Regions from separate parts of the Duganella caerulea genome, predicted to be linked through region 1. Evidence: predicted binding sites of a transcription regulator. Region 1 holds the regulator's gene; the other holds the start of a gene.

What was found. The regulator NrdR, encoded in region 1, represses ribonucleotide reductase genes. The targets are predictions, from matches to a motif close to CACNANATNTNGTG.
Region 2: the regulator NrdR is predicted to act here: its motif matches at 6,276-6,289, upstream of ACUJB0_RS15600 (ribonucleoside-diphosphate reductase subunit alpha).

Annotation. Positions count from the first base shown of each region.
Region 1 is NZ_BPWJ01000013.1:13,478-24,254, forward strand. It holds gene ribH (6,7-dimethyl-8-ribityllumazine synthase) at 1-273, opposite strand, end outside; gene ribBA (bifunctional 3,4-dihydroxy-2-butanone-4-phosphate synthase/GTP cyclohydrolase II) at 301-1,410, opposite strand; gene ACUJB0_RS28170 (riboflavin synthase) at 1,559-2,194, opposite strand; gene ribD (bifunctional diaminohydroxyphosphoribosylaminopyrimidine deaminase/5-amino-6-(5-phosphoribosylamino)uracil reductase RibD) at 2,207-3,304, opposite strand; gene ACUJB0_RS28180 (GspH/FimT family pseudopilin) at 3,312-3,866, opposite strand; gene ACUJB0_RS28185 (type IV pilin protein) at 3,879-4,334, opposite strand; gene ACUJB0_RS28190 (pilus assembly protein) at 4,331-6,550, opposite strand; gene ACUJB0_RS28195 (pilus assembly PilX family protein) at 6,560-7,057, opposite strand; gene ACUJB0_RS28200 (PilW family protein) at 7,060-7,941, opposite strand; gene pilV (type IV pilus modification protein PilV) at 8,007-8,561, opposite strand; gene nrdR (transcriptional regulator NrdR) at 8,691-9,161, opposite strand; gene glyA (serine hydroxymethyltransferase) at 9,218-10,465, opposite strand; ZMP/ZTP riboswitch at 10,564-10,689, opposite strand.
Region 2 is NZ_BPWJ01000004.1:614,445-625,221, forward strand. It holds gene ACUJB0_RS15580 (hypothetical protein) at 612-863, opposite strand; gene ACUJB0_RS15585 (PDDEXK nuclease domain-containing protein) at 1,388-1,756, opposite strand; partial or broken gene ACUJB0_RS15590 (hypothetical protein) at 1,783-1,881, opposite strand; gene ACUJB0_RS15595 (ribonucleotide-diphosphate reductase subunit beta) at 1,962-3,089, opposite strand; gene ACUJB0_RS15600 (ribonucleoside-diphosphate reductase subunit alpha) at 3,178-6,102, opposite strand; gene ampD (1,6-anhydro-N-acetylmuramyl-L-alanine amidase AmpD) at 6,371-7,006, opposite strand; gene ACUJB0_RS15610 (sigma-54-dependent transcriptional regulator) at 7,003-8,562, opposite strand; gene ACUJB0_RS15615 (sensor histidine kinase) at 8,575-10,257, opposite strand; gene ACUJB0_RS15620 (PP0621 family protein) at 10,270-10,554, opposite strand; gene ACUJB0_RS15625 (cytochrome C assembly family protein) at 10,551-10,777, opposite strand, start outside.

The DNA.
Region 1 (10,777 bases):
GAAGTGGTAGGTTTCGCCACGGATCACGGCGCCCAGCGCGACCAGCGCGTCGAACTGCTGCGACTCGGCCATCTTCTGCAGCACCAGCGGCACTTCCAGCGCGCCCGGCACGGTCACGTGCAGCACGTCCTCATCAGCCACGCCCAGGTGCTTCAGCTCGGCCAGGCAGGCCGACAGCAGGCCGTGGCAGACGTCTTCGTTGAAACGCGCTTGGACGATGCCGATACGCAGGCCGTCGCCGGACAAATTGGTTTCGTAGCTTCCTACAGTCATGGAGTGCCTCTTGTATGTTGGGTTGAATTAGTTCGGTTTGGCCATGTAGCCGGTCACTTCCAGGTCGAAGCCCGTCATCGACGGCATCTTGCGCGGGCTGGCCAGCAGCTGCATCTTGCAGACGCCGACTTCGCGCAGGATCTGCGCGCCGATGCCGTAGCTGCGCAGGTCCATGCTGGCGGCGCGGCCCTTCGGCTTGGTTTCCGGCTTGCCCAGCGCGTCGAACTGCGCGAAGAACTGCTCCGCCGTCTCTTCGCAATTGAGCAGCACGATCACGCCGCGCTCGGACGCCTTGACCGCCGCCAGCGACGACGACAGGTTCCACGAGTGGGTGGTCGCTTCCGACTCCAGGAAGTCGAGGATGGACACCGGCTGGTGCACGCGCACCAGGGTTTCCTTGGTCTTGTCGATGTCGCCGTGCACCAGCGCCAGGTGGGCCGAGCCGCTTGGCTTGTCCCGGAAGGCGATCATGCGGAAGTCGCCCTGCGCGGTCTTGAGCGGACGCTCGCCGATCTTCTCGACCAGCGACTCGTTGCGGCTGCGGTAGTGGATCAGGTCGGCGATGGTGCCGATCTTCAGGCCGTGTTCCTTGGCGAATTCCAGCAGGTCCGGCAGGCGTGCCATGGTGCCGTCGTCCTTCATGATCTCGCAGATCACGGAGGCCGGGGTCAGGCCGGCCATGGCGGTCAGGTCGCAGCCGGCTTCGGTATGGCCGGCGCGCATCAGCACGCCGCCAGGCTGGGCCTTCAGCGGGAAGATGTGGCCGGGCTGGACGATGTCCGACGGCTGGGTATCCTTGGCCACGGCCACCTGGATGGTCTTGGCGCGGTCGGCCGCCGAGATGCCGGTGGTCACGCCCTCGGCCGCCTCGATCGACACGGTGAAATTGGTGCCGAAGGCGGTGCCGTTACGGGCCGACATCATCGACAGGTTCAGCTGGTCGCAGCGCTCTTCGGTCAGGGTCAGGCAGACCAGGCCGCGCGCGTGCTTGACCATGAAATTAATGGCTTCAGGCGTCACAAAGTCCGCCGCGAGCACCAGGTCACCTTCGTTTTCCCGGTCTTCTTCGTCGACCAGAATCACCATGCGGCCAGCGCGCAATTCGGCGACGATTTCTTCGGTGCTGGAAATTGACATTTTTAATCCTTTGTAGCGGAGCTGGAACAGGGCGCTATTTTAAAGGATTTACGCCCGCCCCACCGCAAAAGGCCGCTTTTATCCGCCAAATGGCCGACTTTGGCGGGCGCCTTCTGGATTATTTGCCAATATTTCAGCGATTGGCCGCTTATTTGCCGGCGGCGCCCACCGACACCATGCGCTCGACGTAGCGGGCGATCAGGTCGATCTCCAGGTTGACCTGCTTGCCCACCTCGAGGTGCTTGAGGGTGGTCATGGCAATGGTGTGCGGGATCAGGTTGATCGAGAACTGGCACACCAGGTCCTTGCCGCTGCCGATATCGGTCACGCGGTTGACCGTCAGCGAGACGCCGTTGACAACGATCGAGCCCTTGAAGGCCAGGAACTTGGCCAGTGCCTGCGGCGCTTCGATCACCAGCTCCCACGATTCGCCCACCGCCTCGAACTTGCGCACCACGCCCAGGCCGTCGACGTGGCCGGTCACCAGATGGCCGCCGAGGCGCTCGCTCAGCGTGACGGCCTTTTCCAGATTCACCTCGGTCAGCGTGTCGAGGCCAACGGTGCAGTTCAGGCTTTCGCGCGAGACGTCGACGCGGAAGTTGCTGTCATCCTTTTCCACCACGGTCATGCAGGCGCCGTTGATGGCGATCGAATCGCCCAGCGCGACGTCGGCCAGCGGCAGGCCGCCGGCGTTGATGTCCAGGCGCACGCCCGCGAACGAGCCGCCTTCCAGCGGCTTGACCGATTCAATTTTGCCGATAGCGGCGACAATTCCAGTAAACATGTGAGTGCAATCTTAATGATGAGTGAATCGTGCAAGGATACGCAAATCTTCGCCGATCTGCTTGACCTCGTGATATTTCAGCTGCTGCCGCTGCGACAGCTCGGCCAGCGCCGGCAAGGCGAACATGCTCTGCGCGTCGCCCAGCAGCATCGGCGCCAGGTAGACCAGCAGCTCGTCCACGCAACCCTCGCGGATCAGGGAGCCGTTGAGCTTGCCGCCTGCTTCGACGTGCAGCTCGTTGATCTGGCGCCGGCCCAGCTCGCGCATCAGCTCAGGCAGGTCGACCTTTCCGCTGGCGTTGGGCAGCAGGATGATTTCCGCGCCCGTCGCCCGCAGCGCGGCCTCTTTCTCGGGATCGGCCACGGCCGCCGCGATCCAGGTGCCGCCGCCCTGCAGGACCTTTGCGGACGGATCGATGTCGAGCTTGCTGTCGACGACGATGCGGCGCGGCTGGCGCGGCGTTTCCACCGCGCGTACGTTGAGCTGTGGATCGTCGGCCTTGACGGTGCCGATGCCGGTCAGGATGGCGCAGGCGCGCGCGCGCCAGGCGTGGCCGTCGGCGCGCGCTTCCGGCCCGGTGATCCATTGGCTGACGCCGTTGTGCAGCGCCGTCATGCCGTCCAGGCTGGCGGCGGTTTTCATGCGCACCCACGGCAGGCCGCGCGTCATGCGCGAGAAGAAGCCGATGTTCAGTTCATACGCCTGCTCTGCCAGCAGGCCGACGCTGGTCTCGATGCCGGCGGCGGCCAGCTTGGCCATGCCCTGCCCGGCCACCAGCGGATTCGGATCCTCCATCGCCGCCACCACGCGACCCAGGCCGGCACGCACCAGCGCGTCCGAGCATGGTGGCGTGCGGCCGTGGTGATTGCAGGGTTCCAGCGTGACGTAGGCGGTGGCGCCGCGCACATCGTGGCCGCGCGCCTGAGCATCCTTGAGCGCCTGGATTTCAGCGTGGTCGCTGCCGGCCTGCTGCGTGACGCCGGCGCCGATCACTTGGCCGTCGCGCACGATCACGCAGCCGATGTGCGGATTCGGCGAGGTGGTGTACAGGCCTTTCGCGGCCCACTCCAGCGCCAGCGTCATGCCTTCGAGATCGTTGTTGATGTTCACGTTGTCCTTAGTCCTTGGCGCTGGCGCAGCTGGCGTCGCCCGCCGCCGGGTCGCACACGCGCGCCCGGCCCAGCATATTGATCTTGATGTTGCGCACGTCTTCGCCCCGCGTCAGCGACAGAGTGCCCCAGCGCGCGGCCAGGCTGTTGCTCGCGCTGCAGGCGCGTCCAGCGCCATTATAAGCAAGATATTGCGGCGTTGCGGCCGACGAGAACGCCGCCGTGATGGTGATGCCTTCGGCGACCGGCCCGTGCCTGGTCAGCAGCAGCTCGCCGGCGTCGTGGCGGCGGTTGCCATTCTCGTCGACAAACACCACCCAGCCTTCGCGCCAGGATGCGCCTGCCGGTTCCAGCGGCACCATCAAGACTTGGGCGCCACGCGCGATGGCCTGCGAGCGCGTCAGGTTGATCGCGGCCAGCAGGTCGTTGACGGCTACCCGCAGTTGCTGTTGCTTCAGCCCGGCGTGGAAGCTCGGCACGGCGACGCCGAGCAAGGTCGTGACCAGCGCAAGGACGATCAATAGTTCGATCAGCGTGTGTCCGGGTGTGGAATGTGAACGCATCGCGCCGCCCTCTCATGGCCAGCAACGGGTGGATGGGCCGGTCGCCAGGCGCAGGCCGCTGCTGGTGAGCTTGAGCTGCAGGCAATCTTCATCGCGAAAGTTACGGTCGACCATCGCGGTGCCGGGCGTGGCGATCAACTGCACGCATTGCGAAATCGGCTCGCCATCGCAAGCCTTGCCTTCGATTTCATACGCGCTGGTAGGCGCGCCGTTGCTGCTCCACCACTTGAACTGGCGGGCTTCCGGCTCCGTGGTGCTTGATGAAAAGGCGATGTAGGTATTGGCCTGCGTGTAAAAGCGTTCTTCCTGCTGCATCAATTGCAGCATCGCCGCCTGCGCTTCGGAACGGCGGGCGCGGATCACATGTTGCTTAAAGCTCGGCATCGCCTGCGCGGCCAGCACGGCCAGAATCACCAGCACCACCAGCAGCTCGATCATGCTGAACGCCTGCTCATGAAGAGGCTTCATTTGATGGCCTCATGCAGCTCGCGCCAGTTGGCGACTTCACGCCAGCTAAGCCGGCCGGACCGCAAGCGCACCTTGAGCGCGCCCGCCACTGCAACCTCCCCTGCCGACACGTTGGCCACCGCATAGTTCTTCGTCACCACGACCTGCCCGGTGGGATCAGGCGCGCTGGGGGTGGACGATTGCGGCACCAGCGCCACCAACGTTGGGTAGGTCGGTTGCAGCAGGCCGACTATCGGCTTGGTCGGATCGATGCTGGCTGTGCTGCGGCCCTCTGGCAGGCCGGTAAGCGCATTCAGCACGTAGGTGCGGCTGCGTGAAGCATCGCATTTGTCCGTGCCTGGCAACAGCGTGTTGAACACCACGGCGCCGCCCGCCAACACGCCGCTGCCGATGCTGCGCTCGCCCGTGCGCGACGATTGCAGGAAGTCGACATACCAGCCTTTGCTGCCCGGGGCAATCTCCGCGCCGCTGAGGCTGAACAGGTTTGCGGACGAGGCATTCAACATACGCTCGGTCAGCTGCCGCCGGCCGGCCACGACATCCATCGGAACGGACAAGCTGTCATGGATGCCATAAAACGACTGGGTAACGAAACCGCCTGCCGACAAGTCGGTCCGGTCGAACAACACGCCGGTGCCGAACAGCACCATGTAACCGCCGCCGGTGGCATAGGCCAGCATCGGCCGCTGTGCGACCGGCTGACGGCGGCCATCGGCATCGCGGGCAGCGAACAGCGCTTGCACCGCGACGCTGGGCCAGCCAGCGAAATCGAAGCGCCACAGATTGCCTTGCAGGTCGCCGGCGTAGGCGTAGCTCAGCGCGCCGTCGCGGTCGAAGGTCAAGGCTGGGGCGCTCAGGCCGTTCGCCATCGTTGAATCGGAGATCGGCGTGGTCCATCGGTAGTAGTTCGCGTTGAGCTTCCATGGCGCATCGCTGGGCTTGTCGAGTGCCAGCAGGAATAAGGCGCCCTTGCCGTTGCGGCTGGAGTGGCCGTCGCTGGCGTAGTTGTTCAGGCCGCTCGTGGCGACGGCGAAATAGCGGTCGCTGGCCGCCTCACCGCCGTGACCGGTGCGCACCTTGGCGATCTGCGGCAGCGTGGTGAGATTGCCCATCATGGGATCGTCACGGTCGGTAAATTCCCACAGCGCGGACGCTGCGTTCAGTGCCTCAGGGTCGGTGACGTCCAGCGCGAACAGGCCTTGCGCGCCGCCGCCCATCGCGGAGATCAGTACGGTGCGCCAGTTGTCTGCAATAACAGCGTCGCCGCTGATCGCGGGGCCATCGACGTAGGCGCGGTGCACATAGCTGGGGCTCGGCAAGCGGTTTAGCGCCGATATCAATGCGTCGGGCAGGTAAGCGTAGCGCTCGATGCCGCTGTCGGCGTCGAAGCCATGCAGCATGCCATCGTTGGCGCCGAGGTAGATCATGGGGCGGCGGGCTTTGTTCCGTTCGCGAAAAGCCATGAAGCCCGCATCCAGCGCAGCGCCCGACGGCGGGCCTACCAACACAGGCGTGCTGTTGATCGAGTCGCCCAGCACGCTGCTGCGCCGGCGGAACAACGCGCCCTCGTCGCTGCGGTCGCCGCGCAGGTAGGCGACGCGCCGTTCGCCCAGTCCGTCGCTGGTCGCGCGCGGCGGCGGTGTCTGGTCCAACATCGCCTGCTGCGCGGCCGACAAGGCGGGCCAGCTAAATGGAATCCCGCTCAGCCTGCCATCGCTCTGGACAATGGCCGTGTAAAGATTGCGCGCGTCGGGTGCCGGCAAGGGAGGCCGTCCCGGCGCACCGGTCAAGATTGCACCGGCATCCCACAGCACGGCTCCCGGCACGGCCACGCCGGCCAGCGGCAAGCTGCTGCGTTCAAAGTGACCGCCACTGTCGCCCGCGTCCAGCGTCGCGCTGAGCAAGTCGCCGAGCAGCGCGAAGGATGCGGCTGTGCCGGGCGGCGCGGCTGCGACGAGGGCCGCTGGGCCAAGAGACGCGGCGCCGGACGGCGCAGCAACTGCCGCCGGCGCGGCCAGCAGCAACGAGGTACCCGCCATTCGCATTCCCGCAGCGGGCGTGGCGGCGCGGCAGGCAGCAGTCAGGGGTTCGCTGCCGATATTGATCAGCGGCGGTGCGGCATGTACGCCAGAGGCCAGCATCGGCAGCAGCATCAACAGCAAGGCGATCAAGACCCACGACCACATGCGGCCACGCCCAGGCATCGCTATTTGCATATCCCCTCCTCACTCCGGCTTGCTGTACACAGTTTGCAAGACCACTTCCGTCCCCGGCCGCGCGCCGAATCCGATCACCGTCACGCGGTAGCAATAGCTAACGGCCGACGCGTCCTCTCCCGGCTGATGGCACGCCATGCGCTCGACCAGATAGCGCGGCTTCCTGAATGGCAGCACGCCTTCTGCCGTGAGCATCTCCGCCCCGGTGTGCTCGCCGTAGCCCACCGTGCAGGCGCCGCCGTCCTCCGCTCCAGAGAGATCCACCCGCTGCCACGCGGGCGCCACATCGCAGGCGCTGACCGCCGCCGTGCCGGATTGAATATCGCGCTCCGCATCTGCCAAGGCATCCTCCGCCGCTTGTAACGCCACTTCCCGATCACGCTCGCCGCGCGCCGCCTTCTCGCCCTGCAAGCTCATTTGCGCCGCCGACACGCCCAGCAACATCACCAGGATCAGCATCATCAGGCACATCAATACCGCCACGCCCCGTTGCCTTCGCCGCGCCATGACTATCCGCTCCGGTTGCGTAACGCCACCGTCATGCTCACCACCCTGCGCGCCCGCGTACGCTGCGATGTCGGCAGGCTCGCCTCCACGATGCGCACGCCCTCGTCGTCGCCATGCGCATCGGAATACGCGGGGCCGAACAGGTCGTATTGCGCGGCTCCGTTATCGGCGCGCGCGTTGCTCTCGCCATGCAGCAGCAACGCCACCCGGACGCTGCAAACGCGCTTCCAGAAAGTCTTGCGGCGGAAATCACGCAAGCGTTCATCCGCCGTCGCGCCAACCAGCGCCAACGCGGCGTCCAACGCATCGATGCCGCTGGCATTGAGATAGGTATTGGGCACGCCGTCCGCCGGCACATCCGTGTCGAGCCCATACAGCACCTGGAAGGAATCGACGCCGCGTACGATGGCGTCCGCGCCCCAGCCGGAAGCGCCCCGGTATTTGCAGCGCAACTCGGTCTCGCCGGCACCATCGTCCGCAACGTAGAAGATGCTCCAGCCGCGCGCGTCGGTCGCGTCCGGCGCGGCCACGCCGAAGCCGGCGCAATTGAGATTGGAACCGTCGCCATTGCTGCCCACGCCACTGCCAGAGAAGCGCAACGCCAGCACATCGCTGCCATGCGCCACCGCCGGCAACAGCCCCGAGATATCCGCGCTGCCCCGGCTGATGCTGCGCGCATCCAGTCCCGCTACGGACGCCGGCGCCGCATCATCCAGTTCTATCGGGGCCGCCTTGCCGTCCCAGTTGACGTAGGCGCCCTGCCGTATCGAACGCGCCAGGATGTCGAGCGCATGGCGCCCTCCGTCGTTCAGCCCGACGTACTCGTCGTGATTGCGGTAACTGCTGCCAGCCGACAGCAGCAAGCCGCTAGCCAGCAAGGTCACGACCAAGCCCAACGTCACCGCGATGGCGAACTCGACGACAGTCCAGCCGCGAACAAGGCGCGCATTCATCGCGTCGCTCCAACAACCAAGGCCAATGCCGACGCAAACTCGCCGCTCGCATCCTTGTGCGGCGTGCCATCAGGATTTTTTTCGCGCCACCCGATCTTGACCACCACCGGCGCACCCGCCCCGCCGCCGCAGGCCCAGACCGTCTTGCCGCCACCGTCCCGGCACACGCGCACCCGGCCCGCCGGCAGATACTGGCTCACCTGCATTTTCGCCTCGTACAGATCGAACATCGCCAGCTGCGCGCTGTCGCACGCGCCGCCATAGCACAGCGCCGACGGCGCCGGCGGATGAGGTTCCGCCAGCGCATCGTAATCAAGCAACAGGTAGGGATTGGCGCCATCGGCCAGATGCATTTGCGCGCCATTGGCACGCATGCGTTCGGCCAGGCCAGCCGCGACGTAGCCCGCCTGCGACAGCAACGCCGCCTGATGCCGCGCACGCAACGCGGACAATTGCATCGCCACGCCGCCGACAATGCCAAACGCCAGCAACAACACGGCAACGAGGATTTCCAGCAGCGTAAAGCCCGGCATATAAGCGCGTGTGCGCATTGCACACCTCCGCAAGTCGACGAGGACAGTGCTAGAAGTTAGCAGTGACTGCAGCTGAGAGTATGAGATGTATCAATGGTGCGCCAGCCATGGGCCGGCGGCTGACGCGCGGGAAACTCGCACGGGAAACTAAGCCTTGCGCGGCTTGCGTTCCTGCCCGACTTCGGCAATGGCGTCCTGGAACTCGGCCAGGTCTTCGAAGTTTTTGTAGACGGATGCAAAACGGATATACGCGATCTTGTCGAGACGCTTCAACTCCTGCATCACCAGCTCGCCGATATAGCCGGTATCGACCTCGCGCTGTCCGCTGGTCAGCAGCTTTTCCTCGATCGACAATATCGCCGCATCGACGGCGGGCGCCGCCACGGGGCGCTTGCGCAGGGCCAGCGTCAGGCTGCCGCGCAGCTTGGCCGACGAATACTCGGTACGACTGCCGTTCTTCTTGACCACATACGGCATCACCAGTTCGATGCGCTCATACGTGGTAAATCGTTTATCACATTTTCCGCAGCGCCGGCGCCGGCGTATGGCGTCCCCTTCCTCGGATACACGCGTATCGAGAACCTGGGTATCTTCATGCTGGCAAAACGGACATTTCATATTGGCGCTATTCGATGACGCGACACCGGCACAGGCCGGCGTCGCGGTGCTACAGATTACTTGGCGTAGACAGGGAACTTGTCAGCCAGAACCTTCACGGCCGCTTTCACGCGGTCGATGGTCGCTGCGTCGTGCGGATTGTCCAGCACGTCGGCGATCAGGTTGCCGACTTGTTCCGCCTCCGCTTCCTTGAAGCCACGGGTGGTGAAGGCAGGCGAGCCCAAACGAATGCCCGAAGTCACGAATGGCTTCTGCGGATCGTTAGGGATGCCGTTCTTGTTGCAGGTCATGTGAGCCGCGCCCAGGATCGCTTCCGCTTCCTTGCCGGTCAGGTTCTTCGGACGCAGGTCCACCAGCATCACGTGCGACTCGGTGCCGCCGGAAACGATGCGCAGGCCGCGCTTGATCAGGGTCTTGGCCAGCACGTCGGCGTTGATGACGACTTGTTGCTGGTAAGCCTTGAACTCAGGCGTCAGCGCTTCCTTGAACGCGACGGCCTTGCCGGCGATCACGTGCATCAGCGGGCCGCCCTGGATGCCTGGGAAGATGGCCGAGTTGATGATCTTCTCGTGCTCGGCCTTCATCAGGATGATGCCGCCGCGCGGGCCGCGCAGCGATTTGTGCGTGGTCGAGGTGACGAAGTCGGCGTGCGGCACTGGATTAGGATACAGGCCGGCGGCGATCAGGCCGGCGTAGTGCGCCATGTCGACCATGAAGTAGGCGCCAACAGCCTTGGCGACAGCGGCGAAGCGCTCGAAATCGATCTTTTTCGAGAACGCCGAGGCGCCGGCGATGATCAGCTTGGGCTTGTGTTCCTTGGCCAGCGCTTCCATGGCGGCGTAGTCGATGTCCTCTTCCGGGGTCAGGCCGTAGGAAACGACGTTGAACCATTTGCCGGACATGTTCAGCGGCATGCCGTGGGTCAGGTGGCCGCCTTCGGCCAGCGACATGCCCATAATGGTGTCGCCTGGTTTCAGCACGGCGAAGAACACGCCCTGGTTGGCTTGCGAACCCGAGTTCGGCTGCACGTTGGCCGCTTCCGCGCCGAACAGCTGCTTGACGCGGTCGATCGCCAGTTGCTCGACGACGTCGACGTATTCGCAACCGCCGTAGTAGCGCTTGCCTGGGTAGCCTTCGGCGTATTTATTGGTCAGCTGGGAACCCTGCGCTTCCATGACGGCTGGCGAGGTGTAGTTTTCCGAAGCGATCAGTTCGATGTGATCGTGCTGACGGGTGTTTTCTTTCTGGATGGCGCCGAACAATTCCGGGTCAACGCTGGCGAGGGTGTGATCTTTTGCGAACATGAAAAAACTCCAATCGAATTGAGTAACTTGTTACTGGCAGGTTGGATCGAATGAGGGAAGCCGATAGCGGACAGGCAGCCTCTTCGTGCATTTCCATCGATGGCTGCCCAGGCGAACGGCTGTTGAAATCTCACGTTTCCCGGTGGATGCCCACCTTTCGCCGACCGGCCGCCACGCACCAAAATGGTGATGGCCGGAGCTTTTCGCCAGTTACGTGAGACGTAATGGAAGCCTGATTGTAATTTATGCGCCAGATTTGAGCAAGGAAATGATTGCTTAAAAGGCAATCTTGTGCTGATTTTGATAGTCGCG
Region 2 (10,777 bases), on a different contig from region 1:
GCACTTCAGCCATCGACCTGGTCGCCGTCCGTGGCCGGACGGCGCTCAGGTACTAATCTTGTTGCGACGTTTTGCGGGTGGTCGGGCGTATGTTCAGCTCCATGGACCTACGTCGCAGCCATGCACGGTTTTCGTTTTCAAACAAAAAACCGCCCAACCTGAACCTAATCAGGAAAGACGGCTCAACAAAAACAGTGTGGTCTTGTGCATATCTGTGTGAATCTGTATCCCGTATCGCGATCATTTCTGCGGCATGTGCGACTTCAAATTTCCGCACATTTCAAAACACGCATTTTCAATCTCGTAAAGTACACGAAAACCTTGTCGGTACGCAACCAGCACGAGAGATATTCGCGCGCTTTTTTTCGCGTTAAGCTGCCCAACTCACATACGCACGCCGATTCGGCATGCCCGCTTGCGTCGTCGCGCCGCGATGTGCGCGCTCGATCGAGTTCGAAAAAGCGTCCGCGCTGTCGCGCGAAAAAAAGACCGCATCAAAGCGCGCCTTATGCCGCCTGGGTTTCTGCGATGCCGTCGTCACCGGCGAAAAATCCGCACCACCCGCTTCCGAAATCGAGAGCGCTTGCGCATCGCTTGCGCGCCGCCGCTACTCACTGTTTTAATTTCGTCGCGATTATGAGACAGAGTGCGGCGAATGGCAAGCACAATACTGCGGTGCTCACGCATCGCACGCGCGCGCGACGCGATGCGCGATCGCACATCGCTCGATTCCACTCGCCGTTTTCGCGGCGATGCGGACGCGCGTTCGCGCCGGCGGCGACGCGTTTCATCAAGCGTGGCAAGGCGCGCCGACGGACCGCACCGCGATCGGCCATCGACTCGGCGACGAGGTTCTCGCGCATGCGGCGACGGCGTCCGCCATCTCGCTGCCGGACTTCGTCACCACCGCTTCGCGCACACCTCGTCGCGCGTGGTCGACGCGCCGCGCCACCAAACTCAGTTCGAGTCGAGGGACGCCGCCATCGCCCGGTCGAATCGGGCGTGGACGTCGTGCGGCATGCGGTCCATTGGCGCTCGATGAGTTCCCGGCTGGCGGCGCGAAATCGCCGCCGGCATGCCGAGACTGAAGGTCAGCCGATACGTCTGTTTACGCTATTGAATATCTGCGGCGGTTCGCCGCTGCGCTATGAGCCGCAAAGTTAAGGGACACTATATTAGCCATTAAGGACGCATCCCCTCGTTAAGAGACAATATGTTTGACTTTAAGAGGGCCGCCTCGCCCGAGCTCAGCGCCGAACCCAAACGCCGTTTGCGCGGGTGGCACTTGATGCTGAGCAGGCGGGTACATCTGGCCTGGGGCGCCCCGATCCGCACTGCCCCGATCAAGACCATCGGCCGCGTCATCGAGGCCAACCGCGAGCGGCTCTCACTCCGAACGGTCCAACAATAGTCCTCGCCGCGTTAAACGCTCTCTCTCCTCCTCAAGTGCCATGTGCAGCTTGCGCTCCAATTTCGCCTTGGGAGGCAGCTCAGTCCAGTATTCGGCCACAGTGATGCCATCCTTATGCATCTGAAGCAGTTCTATTTGCTCATGACTGGATTCCGCACACAGAATCAATCCAATGGGTGACTCCTCGCCAGAGTGGCGCTCGTGCCTGTCCAGCCACTTGAGATACAACTCCATCTGTCCTTTATGGGCGGCTTTGAAGCGCCCAAGTTTGAGTTCGATGGCCACCAGGCGACGGAGGCGGCGGTGGAAAAACAAAATGGCAGCAGCTGCAAAAAGTGCGTCCAACTCAAATGTCGCATCAGCGATGCGACATTTTCCAGGTCAGGGAAGGCTTGTACAAACTGCACCATCCGGCGAAGATTCTGCGTCTCGAAGCCTCGACCGAACTCATTCGCCAGCTTCTGCCCCAAGCGAGTCAGATGCCATCAAAAAGCAAAAAGCCTGGCAATTGCCAGGCTTTTTGTGTGTCGCTCTACCGCCAGCGTACTGATTAATCCCAGTTCAGCGCGCCGCCGGTCTGGTACTCGATGACGCGGGTCTCGAAGAAGTTGCGTTCCTTCTTCAGGTCGATCATCTCGCTCATCCATGGGAACGGGTTGTCTTCCTGGTCGAACAGCGTCTCCAGGCCGATCTGCGTGGCGCGGCGGTTGGCGATGAAGCGCAGGTAGCCCTTGAACATGGTCGCGTTCAGGCCCAGCACGCCGCGTGGCATCGTGTCTTCGGCGTAGGCGTACTCCAGGTCCACCGCCTTCAGGAACAGCTGCTTGATCTCTTCCTTGAACGCAGGCGTCCACAGCAGCGGGTTTTCCATCTTGATCGTGTTGATCAGATCGATGCCGAAGTTGCAATGCATCGACTCGTCGCGCAGGATGTACTGGTACTGCTCGGCGGCGCCCATCATCTTGTTCTGGCGGCCCAGCGCCAGGATCTGGGTGAAGCCGACGTAGAAGAACAGGCCTTCCATCAGGCAGGCAAACACGATCAGCGACTTGAGCAGCTGCTGGTCGTTGTGCACGGTGCCGGTGGTGAAGGCCGGGTCGGTCAGCGTGTTGATGAACGGAATCAGGAACTCATCCTTGTCGCGGATCGACTTGACCTCGTTGTAGGCGTTGAAGATCTCGCCCTCGTCCAGGCCCAGCGACTCGACGATGTACTGGTAGGCGTGGGTGTGGATCGCCTCTTCGAACGCCTGGCGCAGCAGGTACTGGCGGCATTCCGGGGCGGTGATGTGGCGGTAGGTGCCCAGCACGATGTTGTTGGCGGCCAGCGAGTCGGCGGTGACGAAGAAGCCCAGGTTGCGCTTGACCAGGCGGCGCTCGTCCTCGGTCAGGCCGTTCGGGTTCTTCCACAGCTCGATATCGCGCTGCATGTTCACTTCCTGCGGCATCCAGTGGTTGGCGCAGCCGGCCAGGTATTTGTCCCACGCCCACTTGTACTTGAATGGCACCAGCTGGTTGACGTCGGTCTTGCCGTTGATGATGCGCTTGTCGTCGGCATTGACGCGCAGCGCGACTTGCTCGGCGTTGGCTTCGCCGGAAGCCAGCGCGGCTTGCGCATTTTGATTGACAGCAGCTTGTGATGCGGCCGGTGCGGCCTCTTCGTCCCAGGACAGCGACATGGTGTTTTCCTTCTGAATTCGGTGTAAAAAGAACCGCCCGGACGGGCCGGGACGGTTCACTCTCTATATTAGTACGTTTGCCGCCCGCTTATTGGCAGGCTTCGCATTCCTCGAAACCGTCGTCGCCGGGACGCAGGTAGCAGGCGGCGCCCTCCTCGACCGCCGGCGCAGCGGCTGCCGCCGCCGGAGCCGACGCGGCCATGGCGCTGGCCGACATGCCGCCGTCCACGGCCACCGCGTTCAGCGCGCCGGTCTTGGAGGTCGATTTCTCCATGTGGGTGGCGGCGATGGTACGCAGGTAGTAGGTGGTTTTCAGGCCACGCAGCCATGCCAGCTTGTAGGTCTCGTCCAGCTTCTTGCCCGACGCGCCGGCCATGTAGATGTTCAGCGACTGCGCCTGGTCGATCCACTTCTGGCGGCGCGATGCGGCTTCCACCAGCCAGGTCGGCGACACTTCGAACGCGGTTGCATAAATGTCACGCAGGTCTTGCGGGATGCGGTCGATCTTGGCCAGCGAGCCGTCGAAGTACTTCAGGTCGGAGATCATCACCTCGTCCCACAGGTCGCGCGCCTTCAGGTCGCGCACCAGGTAGGCGTTGATCTCGGTGAACTCGCCCGACAGGTTGGACTTCACGTACAGGTTCTGGAAGGTCGGTTCGATGCAGGCCGACACGCCAATGATATTCGAAATGGTCGCGGTTGGAGCGATCGCCACGCAGTTCGAGTTACGCATGCCGAACTTCTTGATGCGGTCGCGCACCGGGGTCCAGTCCATGGCCGACGAGGTGTCCTGCTCCAGGTAGCCGCCGCGTTCTTCGGCCAACAGCTTGATCGAGTCCTGCGGCAGGATGCCACGATCCCACAGCGAGCCTTTGTACGACTGGTAGTGGCCACGTTCCTCGGCCAGTTCGGTCGAGGCCAGGTAGGCGTAGTAGCACACCGCTTCCATCGAGGTGTCGGCGAAGGACACGGCTTCGTTCGACGAGAACGGAATGCGCATCATGTGCAGGCAGTCCTGGAAGCCCATCACGCCCAGGCCCACCGGACGGTGACGCATATTGGCGTTGCGCGCTTTGTCGACGGCGTAGTAATTGATGTCGATCACATTGTCCAGCATGCGCATCGCGGTGCGGATGGTCTTCTTCAGCTTGACGTGATCCAGCTTGCCCTCTTTCATATGGGCCGGCATGTTGACCGAACCCAGGTTGCAGACGGCGATTTCGTCAGGACCGGTGTTCAGCGTGATCTCGGTGCACAGGTTGGAGCTGTGGACCATGCCCACGTGCGACTGCGGCGAACGGATGTTGCATGGGTCCTTGAACGTGATCCATGGATGGCCGGTTTCGAACAGCATCGACAGCATCTTGCGCCACAGGTCCAGCGCGGCGATCTTCTTGAACACGCGGATCTCGCCGGCGGCGGCCTTGGCTTCGTAGCCCAGGTAGGCTTTTTCGAAGGCCTTGCCGACCAGGTCGTGCAGGTCCGGGCAGTCCGATGGCGAGAACAGGGTCCACTCGCCCTTTTCCATCACGCGCTTCATGAACATGTCCGGGATCCAGTTGGCGGTGTTCATGTCGTGGGTGCGGCGGCGGTCGTCGCCGGTGTTCTTGCGCAGGTCCAGGAACTCTTCGATGTCCATGTGCCAGGTTTCCAGGTAGGCGCACACCGCGCCCTTGCGCTTGCCGCCCTGGTTGACCGCGACGGCGGTGTCGTTGACCACTTTCAGGAACGGCACCACGCCTTGCGATTTGCCGTTGGTGCCCTTGATGTGGGCGCCCAGCGCGCGCACCGGGGTCCAGTCGTTACCCAGGCCGCCGGCGAATTTCGCCAGCAGGGCGTTTTCCTTGATGGCGTCGTAGATGCCTTCCAGGTCGTCCGACACGGTGGTCAGGTAGCACGACGACAGCTGCGAGCGCAGGGTGCCCGAGTTGAACAGGGTCGGGGTCGACGACATGAAGTCGAAGGTCGACAGCAGGTTGTAGAACTCGATGGCGCGCGCTTCGCGGTCCGATTCGTTCAGGGCCAGGCCCATGGCGACGCGCATGTAGAACGCCTGCGGCATCTCGATGCGGACGTCGCGCACGTGCAGGAAGTAGCGGTCGTACAGGGTTTGCAGGCCGATGTAGCCGAACTGCAGGTCGCGGTCGGCGACCAGCGCCTTGGCCAGGCGGGCCAGGTCGAACTCGGCCAGCTTGGTGTCCAGCAGTTCGTTGGCGATGCCCTTGGCGATGTATTGCGGGAAGTAGGTCACGTATTCGGCGGCCGCGGCGCCCTGCGCCACTTCCTTGCCGAAGACTTCCTTGCGGATCGTGTGCAGCAGGATGCGGGCGGTCACTTGCGAGTAGGCCGGGTCTTTTTCCATCAGCGCGCGGGCGGCCAGGATGGCGGACTTGTGCAGCTCTTCGACCGGCACGCCGTCGTACAGGTTCTTCAGCGTCTCGGCCACGATGGCGTCGGCGTCGACGTGCTTTTCCAGGCCGATGCAGGCGGCGTTGATCAAGCCGGTGACGCGGTTCATGTCCAGCAGCTTGCGCTCGCCGTTTTCAACCACGTGGATTTGCGGCGCGTCGATGGTGGCGGCGGCGCCTTGCGCTTCCTTGGCGGCGCGGCGCTCTTCCATGTGCTTGGCGCGGTACAGCACGTAGGCGCGGGCGACATCGTGTTCGCCGGAGCGCATCAGCGCCAGTTCAACCTGGTCCTGCACGTCTTCGATGTGGAAGGTGCCGCCCGATGGCTGGCGGCGCACCAGGGCGGTGACCACGCTGGAGGTCAGCTGTTCTACCAATTCACGCACGCGCGCCGAAGCCGCGCCCTGACCACCGTTGACGGCCAAAAAGGCCTTGGTCATGGCGATCGCGATTTTCGACGGTTCAAACGCGACGACCGCGCCGTTACGGCGGATGATGCGGTAGTCACCGAGGTCGCTGGCGGCCGTGACCGGGCTGCTGGCGGTGCTCGCAGCGGCTGCTGGTACCAGCGCTGGATTGATGGTGATGTCTTGAGTAGATTGCATTTAAGCTCCCCGATAACAGCGTGCAGTCAGTGCTGCGCGACGTAATGTTGTATAAAAAAAGGCCAAAATGAAGCGGCCAGCCAAACCTGCCTGGCTGGTTAAACTGCAATAAAATGGGTGTTGGACTGGCCTTGGCGGCTTGTAAATAGTTTAAGAACCAGTGTCATGGGAACTACTATATCTAGTGATTGGTGTGAATCGATACACTGATTGTAGTGGTCAGATAATGGTAAGACAAGTGGAAATTTTGCCGTTTACGGCAATTTTTCTATTGACTTTGCGGGAGCCCTTTTGCGAAGCGCAATTCAGCGCTAGCGCCCACTAACGCGGGCTGGTCCAGTGCCTTTCGATTAAGCAGCGACTGCCAGGTTTTCCGATAAAATTCCCAATCAAACAACGGCCCCGGGTCGGTCTTGCGGCCCGGCGCGATGTGCTCGTGGCCCTGGACGTCGGCCAGCGGGTAGCGTCCCTGCAGCGCCACCGTCAGCTCGGCCAGCGCCTGGTACTGGGCCGGCTCGAAGCCGCTGCCGTCGGTGCCTTCCAGCTCGACGCCGATCGAATAGTCGTTGCACTTCTCCCGCCCGCGGAACGACGACAAGCCCGCGTGCCAGGCACGCTCGTTGGCAGAAACATACTGCATCACGCGGCCGTCGCGGCGGATGAAGAAGTGGCTCGACACCTTCAGCCCCCGCAGGTCGGCGAACGAGGGGTCAGTATTATAGTCCAAGCGGCCGGTGAACAGGTCGGAGACGTGCGGACCGCCGAAACGGCCGCCCGGCAGCGAGATGTTGTGGATGACCAGCAGCGTGATGTCGGCGGGGTCGGGGCGGCAGTCGGCGTGCGGGCTGTCGTAGCGGATCGCCGGCCGCCACCAGCCGTCCGCCCCCACTTCCGCGCGGCTCACGCCTCCGGCTCCTGGATGTTCAGCTTCTGCATCTGGTAGCGCAGCTGGCGGAAGCTGATGCCCAGCAGCTGGGCGGCCTGGGTGCGGTTGAACTGCGTCTGCGCCAGCGCGCGCAGGATGATGTCGCGCTCGATCTGGTTCAGGTAGTCGGGCAGGCTGCTGGGCAGCGCGTCGAGATGCGGCAGCGCGGCGGACGGCGCGGGGTCGGCATGGGCCGGGGCGGTTGTCGCTGCCGCTGCGGATGCCGGCGCCGAAGTCGATGCGGCAGCGGATGCCGCCTGCGCCGACGATGCGGGCGACGGCGGCGACGGCGGCACGGCCGACGCGGCGCCGTCGGCGGACTGCGACGCCGTCAGCGGCGCCGGCGCCTCGGCGTTGCGCGCGCCCTTCAGCGCCAGGTCGGCCACCTCGATCACGCCGTCGTTGGCGAAGGCCAGCGCGCGCTCCAGGATATTTTCCAGCTCTCGCACATTGCCGGGGAAGGAGTAGCCGCGCAGGGTCTCCAGCACGCCCTCGCCCAGCCGCACCTTGTGCTCGAAGGTGCCCAACCGCTCGAGGATGGCGGTGGTCAGCACGGCCAGGTCGTCGAGCCGTTCGCGCAGCGGCGGCAGACTCAATTCGATCACGTTCAGGCGGTAGAACAGGTCCTGCCGGAAGCTGCCCTGCTCCACGCACTGTTCCAGGTTCTTGTGGGTGGCGCTGATGATGCGCACATCGACCGGCTCCTCGGCGGTGGCGCCGATCTTGCGCACGCGCCGCTCCTGGATCGCCCGCAGCAGCTTGACCTGCATCGCCAGCGGCAGGTCGGCCACCTCGTCGAGCATCAGCGTGCCGCCGTTGGCCGCCTGGAAGAAGCCGTCGCGCTCATCGGCCGCGCCGGTGAAGGCGCCCTTGCGGTAGCCGAAGAACTCCGCCTCCATCAGCGCCTCGGGAATCGCGCCGCAGTTGACGGCGATGAAGGGCTTGCCCGCGCGCGAACTCTGGGCGTGGATCTCGCGCGCCGCCAGTTCCTTGCCGCTGCCCGATTCGCCGTTGATGGCGATCGGCGCCATCGAACGCGCCAGCCGGGCGATCTGCGCGCGCAGCGCCTGGATCACGGCCGACTCGCCTTTCAAGCGGCTGTCCAGCGGCGCGGCGCACGGCGCCTCGCCGGCCGGCGGCTCGGCGTTCAGCCGCAGCGCCGACTGGACCATCACCCGCAGCTGGTCCAGCGCCACCGGCTTGGAGATGTAATCGAAGGCCCCGGCCTTGAGCGCGATGACGGCGTTGTCGGCGCTGCCGAAAGCCGTCACCACCGCGATCGGCGTGTTCTTATATGCGGCACTCACCTCGCGCACCAGCTCCAGCCCCAGGCCGTCGGGCAGGCGCATGTCGGTCAGCACCAGCTGGTACTCGCGTTCGGCGTTGGCCAGCAGGCCGCGCGCCTGCGCCAGCGTGGCGGCGCTGTCGACGTCCAGGCCCATTTTCAGCAGGGTCAGTTCCAGCAGCTCGCGCAGGTCGGCCTCGTCGTCGACGACCAGCACGCGCGGGGCGCGTTGGGAACCTCTAGCAGTCATCAAACAGCCTTTCTACGTCTGCGCCGGTTGCGCGAAAGTGATCACGAAGCGCCCGCGCGAGCGGGGAGTCCCATCGGGGCTGTCTTTGATATCAAAACGATATTCGTAGTCCAACCGCGCTTCGTTATTCAAACACAATTCGCGCGCCAGATATAGTCCCAGGCCGGTCCCCTTGCTCGATGTGGTGTAAAACGGCTCAAACAGGTGGGCGCGCACCTCAGGCGAGATGCCGGGGCCGTCGTCCTGCACGTGCAGCTCCATCGGCCGCGCCTTCCCGCTCACCAGCTCCACGCGCACCGAGGCCGGCGCGCCGCTGGCGTAGCGCACCGCGTTGTTGAGCAGGTTGAGCACCACCTCGCGCAGGTGCAGCGCGTCGAAGCGCACCAGCGTGCCGGCCGACGCCGCGATGGCGATGATGTCGTGCGGCAGGCCGTGGGTGTCGACGAATTCGCTTTTCAGCTCGGCCAGGAAGACGTCCAGCGCCAGCGGCTCGCTGTGCGGCTGCACCTTGCGCGACAGCTGCAGGATGTCCTCGACCATGCGGTTGACCCGCGCCACGTTGTCGCCGACGATCTTCAGCAACCGCAGATGCACGGTGCTGTCGAGATCCTCGCCCAGCAGCGCGGTGGCGTGGCCGATGGCCGACAGCGGATTACGCACCTCGTGCGCGATGCTGGCCGTGAGCCGCCCCATCGACGCCAGCTTCAGTTGCTGCGCCTGATTCTCGATGCCGGTCACGTCCTGCAGGAAGATCACGCTGCGCTCCGTGCCCAGGCCGGCCGTGTCGACCGCCGCGAAGCGCACCTTCAAATGCGCGGCCAAGTCGCGCCGCGCGCTCCACGCGGCCGTCACATCGCGCAGCGCCACCTCGGCATACGGCTTGATGGTGACGTAGGCCGTGCTGCGCGCGGGGTCGGCGCGCCACTCGGCGTAGGCCTGCGCCAGCGGCGCCAGCGCGGCGGCGGCCGACAGCAGGAACGTCATCTCCGGCCCGACCATGCCCAGCATCTGCTGCGCCGCCGGATTGCCGGCGAAGACCTGGCCGTCCGGATCGACCACCAAAATGCCGTCGCCGACGTTGGCCATCACCAGCCGGTTGACCGCCTGCTGCACGGTGATCTCGACACCGCGCTGGATCGCCAGCTCCTCCTGGCCGATCAACCGGGCCGCCATGCGGTTGACCACCAGCACGGCGGCGAAGAAGGCCGCGCCGTACAGGCCCGCCTGCAGGTAGGGCTGCTCGCCCTCCATCATGAACACCTGCCAGGTCGACTCGGCCAGCATGAACAGCGCCACCAGCGCGGCGCAGAACAGCGACAGCATCAGCGGCGCCAGGATGGCCACGCCGGCCAGCGGGAACAAATAGAGGATGGCCAGCCCGCTGCGCAATCCGCCGCCGGCCAGGAACAGCAGCGAGATGACGGCCAGGTCGCAGGCCACCTGCGACAGCAGCTGCAGCAGGAAGCGGCGCTGCCAGTAGACCGCCGTCAGCGCGAACAGGATCGCCAGGCCAAAATAGACCAGGCAGATTTGCAGGTACAGATAGGGGCCGGAGGCGCGCAGGCCGTGGTTGTCAAAGCTCAGGTAGACCAGCAGCACCAGCGCGATCACCACGCGGGTGGCGTTGAGCGTCTGCAGCGAACGCCAGAAGGTAGCGCGCGATCCGGCCGACAAGGCTTGAAGGCGCGCGATCATGCGCGGGGAGGCCTAAACGCCAGGCAGCGTGGCGTGGGCCGCGCTGCAATAGTCGCGGCCGCGCGCCTGCACGGTTTCCGATGCGGGATAGAAGATGCCGCAGTGGGCGCATTGCAGCATGGTCTCGGCTTCGGCCACGGCCCTGGCCTCGGCCGCGGACTGGCCGGCGGCGCGGCCGGACGGCTGCCGCGGCTCGCGGAACTGCTGCTGGTGGCGCTTCTGCGCCTCGCGGATCTTGCTGCGGATGGCGAAGATCACCAGGAATACCAACGCCAGCCAAAAGATAATACGGCTCATGCCCAACCCTTATGCAAAACCACTTCAAACACAAAACGGCTGCCGACATAGGCCAGCAACAAGGTGGCGAAACCGGCCAGCGTGAAGCTCAGCGCGGTCTTGCCGCGCCAGCCGCGGAAACGGCGCCCCGCCAGCAGCGACGCGAACAGCACCCACGACATCATGGTGAACACCGATTTGTGGTCCCATTTGAGCGCCTGGCCGAACAGCTGTTCCGAGAACA